Regions from separate parts of the Bacillus sp. AFS053548 genome, predicted to be linked through region 2. Evidence: predicted binding sites of a transcription regulator. Region 2 holds the regulator's gene; the other holds the start of a gene.
The links. The regulator Rex, encoded in region 2, represses fermentation and respiration genes when NADH is low (regulators of the CRP and FNR family bind a similar motif). The targets are predictions, from matches to a motif close to TTGTGAAATATTTCACAA.
Positions count from the first base shown of each region.

Region 1: a site for Rex is predicted at 2,844-2,861, ahead of nirB (nitrite reductase large subunit NirB). Genes of this name have one in related genera too.

Region 1 covers NZ_NUHI01000042.1:22,678-29,511, reverse strand. The annotation lists gene CN946_RS23890 (response regulator transcription factor) at 1-426, shown strand, start outside; gene CN946_RS23590 (hypothetical protein) at 547-756, shown strand; gene CN946_RS20220 (MFS transporter) at 1,016-2,254, shown strand; gene CN946_RS20215 (iron chaperone) at 2,273-2,662, shown strand; gene nirB (nitrite reductase large subunit NirB) at 2,885-5,284, shown strand; gene nirD (nitrite reductase small subunit NirD) at 5,310-5,627, shown strand; gene cobA (uroporphyrinogen-III C-methyltransferase) at 5,631-6,834, shown strand, end outside.
Region 2 covers NZ_NUHI01000031.1:1,730-11,520, reverse strand. The annotation lists gene CN946_RS16960 (hypothetical protein) at 358-888, shown strand; gene CN946_RS16955 (anti-sigma factor) at 938-1,660, opposite strand; gene CN946_RS16950 (RNA polymerase sigma factor) at 1,657-2,232, opposite strand; gene groL (chaperonin GroEL) at 2,513-4,138, opposite strand; gene groES (co-chaperone GroES) at 4,198-4,482, opposite strand; gene CN946_RS16935 (CPBP family intramembrane glutamic endopeptidase) at 4,757-5,428, shown strand; gene CN946_RS16930 (redox-sensing transcriptional repressor Rex) at 5,469-6,095, opposite strand; gene abc-f (ribosomal protection-like ABC-F family protein) at 6,257-8,182, shown strand; gene tsaD (tRNA (adenosine(37)-N6)-threonylcarbamoyltransferase complex transferase subunit TsaD) at 8,399-9,421, opposite strand; gene rimI (ribosomal protein S18-alanine N-acetyltransferase) at 9,418-9,791, opposite strand, start outside.

The DNA.
Region 1 (6,834 bases), on a different contig from region 2:
AAAAATAACATGGATTATAAAGAAATAGAGAGTTTAATGAAACTTGGGGTAAATGGAATTTGCTTAACTGACATTGATGAAGAATATTTATTATATATTGTAAGAAAAGTTCAAAATGGCCAATTCTTCTTAGATTCACGATTGACAAATTTAATCATTCAAGAAAATACACGTCTTCTTGAGAATGGAAAGAAAAAGAAAGAACTAGATTATGAAGCTATGAATGATCTTTTGACGAAAAGAGAAATTGAAATTTTACAACTTCTAGTTCAAGGATATTCCAATATTCAAATAGGATCTGAATTATTTATTTCGAGTAAAACTGTTAAAAATCATGTTTCAAATATAATCCAAAAATTACAGGTAACTGACAGATTAAATGCAGTGATTTTTGCATTAAAAAATAATTGGATTTCGCTTGATTAAGTAAAAAATTACACTAATCTTTTACATAAAAGGATTAGTGTTTTTTTTAGGTTTAAAAGCGCTTTCATAATTTAAGAAATAATTCCTTTTCGAATTAATTCACCAACAGCATGAGAGCGATTGTTAGCACCAAGTTTTTTTATAGCGGATTTCACATATCGTTTTACTGTTGAGGTAAAACTATTTACAAAAACTGGTTCATGGTACACTGGGGCAAATATTAAAGTAAAACTACGAGAATTTCAAATTTTACCTTATCGTAAAAAATGCGATGAAATAGCTACAAATGGATATGAAGGTTTTGTTTTAATTTCAACTGCAGTTCATTAATTACGTTACAACTTTAAAAAACCATTCTTTAATTAGAGAAGTGTTTTTTATATGGAAATAATTTGAAAAATAGAGTTATTTTCTAATAGATGTTCCATTTAAAAAAAGAGCTTTCCAATTATTAAAATTCATTAAATGTAAGTTGAATTAATCCACAAATTCAGAGTCAAAATAGTATAATGGTATGTATTTAAATTTTATCAATAGTATAAATATTCAATTTGCTATTTGTTAGAGTTAAAAAGGGGAGAGTTTGAATTTGTCTGCATCAAAAAAATCGATCTTTAAAGGGACTTCATTTACAAATTTTTGGGTCTCTCGAATGTTTACTTCGACTTCATTTCAGATGCTATCGGTAGCAATTGGATGGCAAATGTATGATTTGACACATGACGCGTTTAGTCTAGGTCTAGTAGGTTTAGCACAATTTATTCCAATGGTCTTACTTACTTTAGTAGTTGGTCAGGTTGCTGACAGAGTGGATCGTCGGAAAATTGTTTTCATATGCCAAATGGTAGAAGCTTTAATAGCAGGACTTCTTTTATATGGTAATTTTGCTAATTGGCTTAGCAGGGAGGAAATATTAATTGCAGCTTTTATACTCGGTGCATGCCGATCATTTGAAGGACCTGCTTCTTCGGCGTTATTACCTCAAGTTGTGCCAAAGTCTATTTTACAACAAGCTATTTCTTGGAGTACATCGGCAGGTCAAACAGCACAAATACTTGGGCCGTCTCTTGGTGGTGTTTTATTTTCAGTAGGACCAGCATACGTATATGCAACGTCAGCAATTGCTTTAATACTTTCATCAATCTTAACAATTTTTATAAAATTAGATAGTGAATTTATCCGTAAAGCAGAGCCAGTAACTTTACGTACAATGCTTATGGGGTTAGAATTTGTCTATAAACACCCAATCATTTTAGGAACTATTTCACTTGATCTATTTGCCGTTTTACTTGGAGGAGCTACAGCACTTTTACCAATTTATGCGCAAGATATTTTACATACAGAAGCTTGGGGCTTAGGTCTGATGCGTACTGCACCAGCTGTTGGAGCATTAATAATGTCTCTAATTTTAGCTTATTTCCCACTTAAAAGATCTTTTGGTCCGATATTATTTGCAGCGTTAGGTATTTTTGGATTGGCAACAATGCTATTTGCAATTTCAACAAGCTTAGTCATCTCGTTAATTGCATTATTTATAATCGGAGCTTCAGATGTGGTCAGCGTAGTAATACGTTCTTCACTTGTTCAGCTTCAGACACCGGATGATATGAGAGGCAGAGTAAATGCTGTAAATTCGCTATTTATTGGAACTTCGAATCAGCTTGGAGAATTTGAATCTGGAACAATGGCTGGATTAATTGGTGCCGTACCAGCTGTATTTGTAGGAGGACTTGGAACGATACTAGTTGCAGGACTTTGGATGTATTTATTCCCTTCACTTAGAAGAATTAATTCACTTTCTGGAGATAAAACAGAAAAAGCAGGATAATTTGTTAAAGGAGGATTTATGGAAAGTACTAAAAAATCATTTGAAACGATTGATGAATATATTTCACAATTTCAGCCAGATGTTCAGGAAAAATTACAAGCTTTGAGGAAGAGTGTAAAAGAAGTTGTACCAAATGCGGTTGAAAGAATTAGTTACCAGATGCCTACATTTGCACTAAATAAAAATTTAGTACATTTTGCTGCATTTAAAAATCATATTGGATTTTACCCTGGGGCAAGTGGGATTGCAGCATTTAAAGAAGAATTATCAATTTATAAAGGCGCTAAAGGATCTGTACAATTTCCAATAAACGATCCACTTCCATTTGATTTGATAAAAATGATTGTAAAGTATAGGGAACTTGAGGATATTAAAAAAGCTGAAGAAAAATTAAAAAAGAAAAAATAAATTCATAACCTCTGAGGCTAATTTTAGTTTTGGAGGTTTTTTAGTAAAAAGGACTAATCATTTTGTTCAAAATTTTGTCAAATATTTTCCAGTAATAAATTACTTTATCCGTTATACTAAACTTGTATTTAGAAGGGAAAAGCAAGTAATGAATGATGAAGTTGATTTTTTTCAGTAAAACATGTGAAAAAGTTCACAAATTGTATTTGGGGGACAGTAGAGATGAAAAGAAAATTATTGATGATTGGAAATGGAATGGCAGGAGTTCGATGTATAGAAGAGATTTTAAAAAGAAATAAAGATTTATTTGAAATCACAATAATAGGTGATGAACCTTATCCAAACTATAACAGGATCATGTTATCAAATGTATTGCAAGGAAAAACAACCTTCGATGAAATCAATATAAATGATTGGAACTGGTATATAGAAAATAATATTACTCTCCTTACAAACGAAAAAGTGTCAAAAATCTCTCCTGCAGAAAAAAAAGTCGAAACAGAAAAAGGAAAAACGATTTCATATGATGAGCTTATTTTAGCTACTGGATCTAGTGCCTTTATCCTACCTATACCAGGAAATGATCTTCAAGGAGTTATCGGTTTCCGAACAATTCAAAATACTGAATTAATGATAGATTATGCAAAAAAATATAAAAAAGCCGTAGTAATTGGGGGAGGCCTATTAGGTTTAGAAGCAGCAAGAGGCTTAATTGACCGAGGAATGGAAGTTCATGTTGTTCACCTACTACCTACTTTAATGGAACAACAATTAGATGCAACTGCTGCGAAAATGTTAAAAAAAGATTTAGAAGCACAGGGCATGAATTTCTTAATGGAGAAACAAACGATTTCAATAAATGGAACAAATCGTTTAGAAGGAATAAGTTTCTCAGATGGAACTTCATTAGATTGTGATTTAGTCGTAATGGCAGTAGGAATTAGACCTAATATTTCTTTAGCAAAAGAAGCAGGAATCAATGCTAACCGTGCAATAGTAGTTAACGATTTTATGCAAACATCTGAACCATCAATTTATGCAGTAGGTGAATGCGTCGAACATAACGGAACTACCTATGGTTTAGTAGCACCGCTGTACGAACAAGGGATTGTGCTTGCAGAGCATATGACTGGTAATTCAACGAACGGATATAAAGGAAGTATTTTATCAACTCAGTTAAAAGTATCTGGTTGTGATTTATTCTCTGGTGGATTAATCCATGAAGGAGAAGATATGCAAGCAATCATTGTAAATGACCAATTTGCCGGACTATACAAAAAAGTAATTGTGAAAGATGAAAAAGTTGTTGGAGTAGTTTTATATGGTGACGCATCGGATGGAAATCGATTATTCAACATGTTGAAAAATGAAATAAATATAAAGGAATATACAAGTGCTTCTATTCTCCATAAATCAGGAGAGGACTCCGGTGAAGATTTTGTTCTTACTATGAGTGCTAATGATACAGTTTGTGGATGTAATGGCGTCACGAAAGGAACAATCGTTCAATCAATTTTAGAACAAGAGCTTACTACGTTTGAAGATGTGAAAAGTTGCACAAAGGCTGGCGCATCATGTGGAAAGTGTAAAGGAATGGTTGAAAGTATTTTAGCAGTTACATTAGGTGATACATTTGATCCCAATGCCACAAAGCCTGGTATGTGTGGATGTACAACATTATCTCGTGATGAAGTTATTAATGAAATCGAAGAAAAAGGATTACAAACTCCTAGAGAGGTTCGAATTGTATTAGGATTTGAAAATGAAGAAGGTTGTTCAAAATGCCGTCCAGCTCTAAATTATTATTTAAGAATGATGCATCCAAATGATTATCAGGATGATAAATCATCACGTTTCGTCAATGAACGAATGGAAGGGAATATCCAAAAAGATGGGTCATTCTCAATTGTACCGCGAATGTATGGGGGAGTAACGACTGGTGATGAATTAATTAAACTTGGTGAAGTAGCAAATAAATTCAACGTACCTTTAGTTAAAGTTACTGGTGCGAGCCGTGTTGGTTTGTATGGTGTTAAAAAAGAAGATGTACCGAAAGTTTGGAAAGAATTAGGGATGCGTTCGGGTTATGCTTATTCTAAGTCGCTTAGAAATGTTAAGTCGTGCGTCGGCAATCGATTTTGTCGATTTGGAACGCAAGATTCTCTAGGCTTAGGAATCCAATTAGAGAAAGCAATCGAAATGGTTGACACTCCACATAAGATGAAAATGGGTGTTACAGGATGTCCTCGAAATTGCGCAGAAGTGCTTACTAAAGACTTTGGAGTAATTTGTGTGGAAAATGGCTTCCAGCTTTATATAGGTGGTAATGGTGGAACAGAAGTCCGAGAATGCGATTTATTAACGACTCTGACAACAGAAGAAGAAGTAGTCCACATGGCAAAAGCTTATGTTCAATATTATCGTGAAACGGGTGTATACGGGGAACGAACTGCTCCATGGGTAGAGCGAACTGGAGTGGAAACGATTAGAAAAGTATTGTTAAACAAGGAACAACAAAATGCTTTAGTAGAGAAATTTGACCAAGCAAAATCAACATATGAAGAAGCATGGGGCCAAGCGCTTACTAATCAATTAGAACTATACGAGATTATCAGAAAGTAATTTTAAACTAGAGAGGAGCAATAAAATGATTTCAACAACGGAGAAAATTAAGATTATTGACCTAGCATCTTTACCAATACAAATTGGAAAGGAAGTAGTTGTAAAAGGGGAATCAATCGCATTATTCCGATTATCAAATGAAGATGTTCGTGCAATCGAAAGTATATGTCCAGGGACTAATGGACCACTTGCCGAAGGGATTGTGTCAGGTGAATATGTGTTCTGTCCTCTACGTGACTGGAAAATTTCATTAATAACTGGTGAAGTTCAAAAACCTGATGATGGCATTGTAAAAACATATATAACCGAAGTAATCGACGGTTCTGTTTATATTACGGTGTGATTTATGACAAAAAAATCTGGATTTATTTCATTTGTTGGTGCTGGACCTGGGGATTTAGGGTTAATAACAGAAAAAGGATTGAAATGTATTCGAGAAGCAGAAGTCATTTTATATGATCGACTTGCTAATCCAAGGCTACTTCGAGAAGCGGATGATAATTGTGAATTCATTTACTGTGGGAAGCTTCCTAACAGACATACTATGCGTCAAGAAATGATTAATCAAACTTTAGTAACTTTCTCCAAAGACGGGAAATATGTCGTTAGATTAAAAGGCGGAGACCCATCTGTTTTCGGTCGAGTAGGTGAAGAAGCAGAGGAAGCTTCAAAGCATGATATACCTTTTGAAATTATTCCTGGAATTACATCTAGCATTGCTACAGCAGCATATGCTGGAATCCCAGTTACACATAGAGAATATAGTACAAGTTTCACCTTAAGAACAGGCCATAAATGTATGGGAAATGAAGGTATTATTGAATCGAATTGTTCTGATCAGTTAGGGGACACACTTGCTTATTATATGGGGGTAAGTAATCTCCCTAAAATATGTACACACCTAATAAAGAATGGTAAATCTAAGGATACTCCAGTAGCTGTTATTCAGTGGGGTACATTTGGAAAACAAAAAGTCGTTGAAGGAACAATTGAAACAATTGTTTCAGTTATTGAGAAAGAAGAAATTACAAATCCAGCAATGACAATTATTGGAGATGTTGTCAAATTACGCTCGAAGATTTTTTGGTTTGAAAAGAAAAAATATTTTGGTAGAAAAATTTTATTAGCTAAAGGAACAGCATCAGTAGAAAAGAATGGATTAGAAACGTTTTTATCAGAAAACGGAGCTGAGGTTTACGCTTTTCCAACACTTAAATCAGTTCAACTTCCTATTGAGCATATTCAGGTAGTGGATGCACTAAGCCATGAAAGAATCGTCTTTTGTTCACCAGAAAGTGTAAAATTATTTTTTACTAAAATGTATAAATTAAAATTCGATGTTCGTAGACTTCCAAATAGAATTGAGTATATATCGCCGAAAACAAACAAAGAACTTGAGAAGTATGGAATTTTGGCTGAGAAGGACAGTGGCGGTAAGAACCACACAGTATTTATAGGATCGGTAGACAAATATACGAAATTACCAACAAACTCACAATTTATAGCCACACATGAAAATATTGCAGATTCTCGATTTGATGTAATCAATC
Region 2 (9,791 bases):
TAAATCATCCTTAAAAAGTTATTTAATTTAATTACAATATCGCATCAAAGGTTTTCTGCTTTTATCAAATTTACTATACATAGTTAAACTATATATAGTCAATAAAGCCTAAGTCTTATTTAATTCAATTTCTCCAATCTAATACCAGTTAGTTATTCTCATTATCTACTACTCCAATAGTAAATAATCGAAACATAAAAATAAAAAACCTATAAAAGTCCCCGTTTTTTTATCAGTTAATTTATACACCCCTTACCTTTATAAAAATTTTAAAAAATTACATTTCCCTTCAAACCGTACTAGTATTTAATCCGTTACCTTTAATGAAACTTAAAAATTAAAAGGAGATGTATGTTAATGAAAAAAATTCGTTTTTCCTTTGTAGCAGCTATGTCGATATTTTCAATACTTTTATTTAGTGCAGTGGCATTCGCTGCGACTGATTTTACCCAATTTGGATTTCCGAAAGTAATTGCAGAAAAGAAAATTGAAGCAGGTGGAGCTGCAAAAATTAGTCATAGTGGAATAAAAATTGATATTCCTAAGGGCACGTTTAGTAGTGACGTTGTTTTTCAAGTACTAGAAGGGAATAATAGTACCTTCCAAACAAATGCCCCAGAAGGTGAAAAAGTGATTATGAATTTTGCGTTTAGAGTGGTGGATTCAAAGACTAATGAAATAATTTCCAAGTTTAATAATCCAGTTATGTTTAGCTTTAAAGATAAGAACGTTAATGATGGAAGCATATATTATAATGTAAAACAAGACGGGAGTATTGCGAGGAATTCTGAACCAGCTGTAATCGAAGATCGAACTTTAACTCACGCAATTGGAGGAGCTCCTGTTGGATGGTTAATAACTTCACCAACAAATAGTATTAAAAAATAGTGAAGCTTTTAGCCCATGATTCTTTTAACTGAATCATGGGCAATTTACTTTATGTTCCTAAAACTTTTTTTCCACGTGGCTGGATACCATTTGCATCTGGTTCAAGCGAAATACCGATTGCTTCAAAAGACTGCTCTTTTTCATTTAAAACGTAAGTAAGAAAACCATTACCATTTTTATCAACATGAAAAGTTCCCGCACTTCTTCGCTTTCCATCATGGATTAACCACGCTTGATAAGCCTCAGTACCTTTTGTAGTCGCAAGCCCTCGTAGTTTAAAAACAATCTGTTTTCGAGCACCTTGCTTGTAAACCCACGCATTTCCATTTGCTAAATTTACTTCGGGATTGGTAGATTTTAATGAATATACTTGAACAACGTCTGTTGGTGAGATTGTCTTTTTACTTACCTGGGCTAACTCTTGTTTAAGGTAAAGATTATTCCATAGTAGGCCAACAAAGGAAACTAGTATTATAGCAGCTGCCAAAACGTATAGGAATTTGCGAAAGCGAACTATTGGATTTTTAACAGTAGATTTATCAGATTGAAAAATATAATTCATTACATCTTCCTTTAAATCTGTGGGAACTTCTACATCATCCAAACTTAACGGAATCACATTCCATGCCTCCTCCATCTCTTGGACTTCCAAACGACAAAATACACAATTTAAAATATGTTCTTCAAATAAAATCTTTTCTTCTTCTGTAACTTCTCCGAGCATATATGAGACTAAATCATTGGAAAATGAACAACCTTTATTATTAGTCAATTTTTCATTCCCCCTAACTCCGGTTCCATCCTATTTCTTAAAATTTTTAAGGTTTGATGTAATCGACTTTTAATCGTTCCAATAGGTTCTTGCTTCATCTCAGCTATTTCACGAAGTGTATATCCTTCCCAATATAACCACTGAATTAGCTCGATTTGGCTGTTTGAAAGGTATTGATAAGCATGCTGTATTTGTTCTCTTAGCAACTTCTTAGACACTATTTCGGCGGGATTATTGGAAGGGTATTCCGGTATTTGCTCCAATTGTTCCTGTCCAATTGCAATTAAAGATTGTTCCTTTTTCTCCTTACGATGATGATCGATAGTGATATTTCTAGTAATTGTAAGTAGCCAATTTATAAATTGACCTTTTTCCGGATCATAAGCATTCTTCGTGGTCCAAATTCTCATAAATACAGCCTGGACGATTCCCTTTGATTTCTCTGGATCCTTCGTTGATTTTAAACTAAACGAGTATACAACTTTAATATAACGATCATATAATTCTTCTAATGCAGGCCGATGTTTTTCTTTTATTAGATGCATCAACTCTGCGTCACTCATTTTTTGCATAAAAAAAGCAAGCCTCCTCATTATTTACATGATTCCTTTTAATAAGTAACGAACAATAATGGAAAACGGTTTGATTTAAAAGATTTGAATTTGATATTTTTGTTTTTAAAGGAAATAAATTTTGTACTTTCTTTGCCACAAAAAATCCCCTTACAGATAAACAGTTAAGATCATCATAGCATGTTCTCTTTTTTTCCTGTCTACCTATAGGGGATTATATCAATTACTATTATTTATAAACATAAAAAAAACCCTTGATTGCTCAAGGGTTTTTTCTTTATTACATCATGCCGCCCATGCCGCCCATGCCCATGTCAGGCATAGCTGGAGCATTTTTCTCAGGGATATCAGCTACTACTGCTTCAGTTGTTAAGAACATAGCTGAAACAGATGCTGCGTTTTGAAGTGCAGAACGTGTAACTTTAGTTGGGTCAACGATCCCTTCTTCGATCATGTTTACCCATTGTCCGTTAGCAGCATTGAAACCAACGCCAACTTCCGCAACTTTTAATTTTTCAATAATTACTGATCCTTCTAGACCTGCATTTGTAGCGATTTGACGCACCGGAGATTCAAGTGCACGTAATACGATGTTGATACCTGTTGCTACGTCACCTTCTGCTTCGATTGCAGCTACTTTATTGTATACGCTCATTAATGCAGTACCACCACCTGCTACAATACCTTCTTCAACTGCAGCACGTGTTGAGTTTAACGCATCTTCAATACGTAATTTACGTTCTTTTAATTCAGTTTCAGTTGCAGCACCAACTTTGATTACTGCTACACCACCAGCTAATTTAGCTAAACGCTCTTGTAATTTTTCGCGATCAAATTCAGAAGTAGTTTCTTCTAATTGAGCACGGATTACGCCGATACGTCTTTGGATAGCTTCAGTTTCACCAGCACCTTCAACGATTGTAGTGTTTTCTTTTGTTACTACAACTTTTGAAGCACGACCTAATTGAGTGATGTTAGTTGTTTTAAGATCTAATCCTAATTCTTCTGTAATCACTTCACCGCCAGTTAAGATCGCGATATCTTCTAACATTGCTTTACGACGGTCACCGAAGCCAGGAGCTTTAACAGTAACTGCATTGAACGTACCACGTAATTTATTTACGATGATCGTTGCTTGTGCTTCACCTTCAACATCCTCAGCAATGATTAATAGTGGCTTACCTTGTTGAACAACTTGCTCAAGTACTGGTAAGATTTCTTGAATGTTTGTTACTTTTTTATCTGTGATTAAAATATATGGATTTTCTAATTCAGCAACCATTTTCTCTGAATTTGTAACCATGTAAGGAGAAGAGTATCCACGGTCAAATTGCATACCTTCTACTACTTCTAACTCAGTTGTGAAACCTTTTGATTCTTCAAGAGTAATAACTCCATCATTACCAACACGCTCCATTGCTTCAGCAATTAATTGTCCAACTTCTGGATCCGCTGAAGAAATTGCAGCAACTTGTGCGATTGACTCTTTACCTTCAATTGGTTTTGAGATTGTTTTTAATTCTTCGATTGCTACAGCAACTGCTTTTTCGATACCTTTACGGATACCCATTGGATTTGCACCAGCAGTTACGTTTTTAAGACCCTCACGAATCATAGCTTGAGCTAAAACTGTCGCAGTTGTTGTACCGTCCCCAGCAACGTCATTTGTTTTGCTAGCAACTTCAGCAACTAATTTTGCACCCATATTTTCAAATGCATCTTCTAATTCGATTTCTTTTGCGATTGTAACACCATCATTTGTAATTAATGGAGACCCGAATTTTTTCTCAAGAACTACGTTACGTCCTTTTGGTCCTAAAGTTACTTTTACAGCATCAGCTAAAGCGTCTACACCACGTAACATTGCGCGACGTGCTTCTTCACCAAATCTAATGTCCTTTGCCATGAAAATGACCTCCTTATAATATAAAAAATATATTTTTTAATTTAAGTATTTTTATTTTATTAACCTATGATTGCAAGTATATCGTTTTCGCGAAGTACTAAGTATTCAGTACCACCGTACTTAACTTCTGTTCCTGAATATTTAGAGAAGATAATGCGGTCACCTACAGATACTTCTAAAGCTACGCGCTCACCATTTTCAAGTACTCGGCCAGTACCTACTGCAACAACTTTGCCTTCTTGTGGCTTTTCTTGTGCACTACCTGGTAACACGATACCACTAGCAGTTTTTTCTTCAGACTCAACAAGCTCAATTACAACACGATCACCTAATGGCTTTAACATGTGTAATACCTCCTCAATAATCAAATCATTATTTTTTAGCACTCATGTATATTGAGTGCTAACACAATTATTAGTTTAAATAATATCAAAAAATTTTGCAAGCCCGAAGCAGGCACTTTTCTTGTCGAAATTTAATAAGTTTTTTTCTTTACAATCAAAAGTAAAATAAAAAGTGAAAATTTCTTTTAAGAAACAAAAGAAACGAGTAAAATAATGTACGTGTTGTTATAAACCTTTGGGTTATGAAAAATATCAACACAAAGGAGCTAACGTATTGAAAACTAGAGATTTATGGATTTTATTAACGTATGTCGTTCTTCAATATTCAGCGGTATTTGGGGTGCCCTATTTATTAAATAGTAACTTATACGTTGGAGTAGATCAGAAAACAGCTTCTCTTGAAGCGGTGGCATTATGGGGTTGTATTAGTTTCGTAAGTGGATTAATTATTATTCTTATCTTATTACATAAGCCCATTTATGAAGGAATAAAGAATCTAAAAACTAATTATCGTACAATAATAAATTGGGTTATTTTAGGTTACTTCATAACAATGCTAACTCAAATTGTTTGTAATTTAATTTTAATTTATGTATTTGATTTAAATAAGGGCTCAGAAAATACTCAAAATATCATAAACATCGCTAAGCTTAACCCGGCTTTTATTATCATCCCAAGTCTGGTTGCACCAATTTTAGAAGAGATTATTTTTCGACGAATCATTTTTAGAAGGCTTTATAATCGATTACCATTTATTATTTCTGCTGGGATTAGTTCAGCGATCTTTTCGCTTATGCATGGAGACTTGCCCTTCTTTTTATCTTACTTTCTAATCGGTTTTGTATTTTGTTATCTGTATAAACGAACAAACTCAATTATGGTACCAATCTTAACCCATATGTTAATGAACTCTTTTGTCGTTTTTCAGCAGATCAATTTACATTAAAAACCCCCAAGTTTTTGGGGGTTTTTATTTTAATATGAATTTATTGTTGTAAAAAATATGCCAATGTTTGAAGTTCAACTGCTAAGTCTATATGATGAATGCGAATATGTTCTGGTACACTAATTCGTGCAGGTGTGAAATTTAAAATTCCTCTAATATTTTTTCCTTTTAATCGATCAGCTATTGATTGTGCTACAGGTGCAGGAACAGTTAAAATAACGATTTGAATATCTTCATTCATAACTTCCTCTAGATGATCTAGATTATAAACGGGTACTCCACCTATTTCAGTACCTATTTTATTTGGATCAATATCAAATGCCATCTCAATTTTTGTATTATTATTTTTTATAAAATTATAATGTAAGAATGCAGTTCCTAAATTACCAACACCAATTAATGCAACTTTCATAACTTCATGCTGGTTAAGCGCTTTCGAGAAAAAAGTTAATAAATAATTTACGTTATAGCCATAACCTTTTTTACCAAGTGCTCCAAAATATGAAAAATCTCTTCTGATTGTAGCGGAATCTACCTTTACTGCTTCACTTAACTCTGCTGAAGAAACTCTTTGTTTACCTGATAAAGACAAATTCTTTATAAAACGGTAATATAAAGGTAGACGTTTAGCAGTAGCTTGTGGAATTTTAATTTGTTCCGAATCCATTTTTTAATCCCCCACTTACTGTAATTCTTTTTACTATGGTGTGTAATTTGACTTTATTTTAGTAATAAAGTACTTGTTCTAATGTAAAATATACACTATATTTAAGAATTTTGACAGTCTACAGTTACATAGATAAAAAATTTTGCAATGAGGTGTTATCCATGATTCTTTTACAAGTAAATAATGTCTCAAAGTATTTTGGTAGTGACATTATACTTTCAAATATAAAATTAGAAGTTCAAACGAGTGATCGAGTTGCCATTGTTGGACGTAATGGTGCAGGAAAATCTACATTATTGAAAATCATAGCAGGTGAAATATCCTATGATGGCGGTGAAATAAATAAACCTAAAGACGTTACTGTAGGCTACCTAGCCCAAAACTCTGGTTTACAAAGCGATAAAACGATTTGGGAAGAATATTATTCTGTATTTAATCATTTAGTAGAGATGCAGGATAATATGAGAAAATTAGAAGTTAAAATGACTAGGGAGGATGTCTATTCTAATCAAGCCGTTTATGACAAGGTTATGAATGAATATGATCATCTTCAATATACATTCAAAGAAAACGGTGGTTACCAGTTTGAAGCAGATATTCGTTCAATAATTAGTGGTTTAGGTTTTAGTAATGAAGATTACGAAACAAAAATTTCTTCGTTAAGCGGTGGACAAAAGACAAGACTGGCATTAGGTAAGCTATTATTAACGAAGCCTGATTTGTTAATCTTGGATGAGCCTACGAACCATTTAGATATTGACACTCTTAGTTGGTTAGAGCGCTACTTACAGTCATACCCTGGTGCAGTATTAATCGTTTCCCACGATCGATATTTTCTTGATCAAGTTGTTAATATTGTTTATGAAATATCTAACCATAAGCATCAACGATTTGTTGGGAATTATAGTAAGTACCTTGAACTAAAGGCAGCTCAATATGAACAAGAGTTAAAACAGTTCGAAAAGCAACAAGAGGAAATCTCTAAACTTGAAGATTTTGTGCAGCGTAATATTGCGCGTGCTTCAACTACTAAAAGAGCTCAAAGTCGTAGGAAACAATTAGATCGAATGGTTCGATTAGACAGGCCACTTGGTGACGAGTCTTCGGCTAATTTTTCATTTACAATTGAAAAACAAAGCGGTAATGATGTGTTGTCTGTACAAGATTTATTTATTGGCTATGATCGTATCCCAACAATCGATCATACGATGAGATTCGTACTGAATCGAGGGGATAGTGTCGCATTAGTCGGTCCAAATGGTGTAGGTAAATCGACATTACTTAAAACGATTATTGGAGATTTAGAAAAATTACAAGGAACGATTGATTTTGGTGCAAATGTTTCAGTTGGTTATTATGATCAAGAGCAAGCAAAACTAACTTCTAATAAAAGAGTATTAGACGAACTTTGGGATGATTATCCATTAATGGCCGAACAAGAAATTCGAACAATATTAGGGAACTTTTTATTTTCTGGAGATGATGTGACAAAAATTGTTACCTCTTTAAGTGGTGGAGAAAAGGCTAGATTAGCTTTAGCTAAGCTTATGATGAAAAAAGCTAATTTCTTAATTCTTGATGAACCTACTAACCATTTAGATTTAGATAGTAAAGAAGTGTTAGAAAATGCTTTATTAGATTACCCTGGAACGATTTTATTTGTTTCTCATGATCGTTACTTTATGAACAGATTATCCACAAAAACTTTTGAACTAGCAAAAGCAGGATTATCAATTTATTTGGGTGATTATGACTATTATCAATTTAAGAAAAACGAAGCATTTGAAAAAGAACAAGCAGAAAAAGAGGCTACATTATCACAAGTTAAACAATCTTCTCAACCAATTTCTGATTATCAACAAGACAAAGAATTGAAGAAAAAAATCCGTCAAACTCAGCGCCGTATAGAGGAGATTGAAAGTAATATATCGCAATTTGAGCTTGATATAGAGACGATCGAACTAGAATTATGTAAGCCAGAAGTTTACGGTAATTTTCAATTAGTACAAGAATTAACAAATAAGAAAAATGATATCGAAGCTAAGTTAATAGACCTAATGGAAGAATGGGAGAACTTACAAGAGTAATGACTAAACGGATAAGCTTTTTGCTATCCGTTTTTTCTTATCTACATATTTATCCACATATATTCAATTATCATTTAGCTTTTACACAGGTTTATACACATTATCCACAGCAAAACAGTAATGTTATACACAATTTTGTACACATAGTTTAATAAGTTTTTAACAAATAAAAAGTACTTATCCACATTTTATAAAAAAATTGTGAATAAGTACTTCTTACATATTCTCTAAATCCAAACCTGGATTCCCGTTTAATGCCAAATTACCTAGTTTCCCTTGTTTTAAACGGATAAATGCAGCAGCACCAATCATCGCAGCATTATCTGTACAAAGTGATAGTGGTGGTATAACTAATTCTATATTACTCAAAGCATTCATCTCTTCTTGTAATGTAGCTCTCAACCCTTTATTAGCTGCAACTCCTCCGGCTAATAAAACTTGTTTTACATTATATTCTTTTGCAGCTTGAATTGTTTTTGTAACAATTACTTCAATTACACTCTCTTGGAAGCTTGCTGCGACATCAGCTGGTGATACTTCCTCGCCTCTTTGTTCAGCATTATGCATATAATTAATAACTGCTGACTTTAATCCACTAAAACTAAAATCATAGCTTCCCTCTTCTAACCATGCTCTAGGAAAAGGAATAGTTGCATTTCCTTCTTGTGCTAGACGATCAATGTGAGGACCACCTGGATAAGGTAATTTAAGTGTTCTAGCGACCTTATCATAAGCTTCTCCTGCTGCATCATCCCTTGTTTCACCTATTACCTCAAAAATGCCATCTTCCTTCATGTAGACAAGCTCTGTATGCCCACCAGAAACTACTAAGGCTAATAGTGGATATTGCAGGGGCTGTACAAGTTGATTAGCATAAATATGACCCGCAATGTGGTGTACTCCTATAAGCGGTAGTCCATGTGCAAATGCAATTGCTTTTGCCGCATTTACCCCAATTAGTAACGCTCCAACAAGTCCTGGACCTTCTGTAACTGCAACTGCAGCTAGATCTTCATATTCTACTTGTGCTTGCTTCATGGCTTCTTCGATTACCAAAGTTATTTGCTCAACATGTAATCGTGATGCAACTTCAGGTACTACTCCACCAAAACGTTTATGAATATCTATCTGAGTAGCTACTACATTACTTAATATTTCATTTCCATTTTTAACAACTGCGGCTGAAGTTTCATCACAGCTTGTCTCTATAGCAAGAATTAAACAATTTTCATTTATCATTTCAAATTCACCCACATAACTAATGCATCCTCAAAATTATCCGTATAATAGCTTTTTCGAATACCACCATCTTGGAATCCCAGCTTTCGATATAGTCCCATTGCTACATGATTTGATACCCTTACTTCTAAAGTTAATGTATCAGCTCCAAGATTTTTAGCAGTTTCCATTACTGCCCGAAGTAACTTTTCGCCAAGACCTACTCCTCTATAATCTGGCAAAATAGCTATATTTGTAATATGTCCCTCATCAATAACCACCCATAATCCACAATAACCAATTATTTTCTCATCAACTTCAGCCACTATATAATTGGCAAATTGATTTGAATATAATTCATTATAAAAAGCATCATATGTCCATGGTGTAG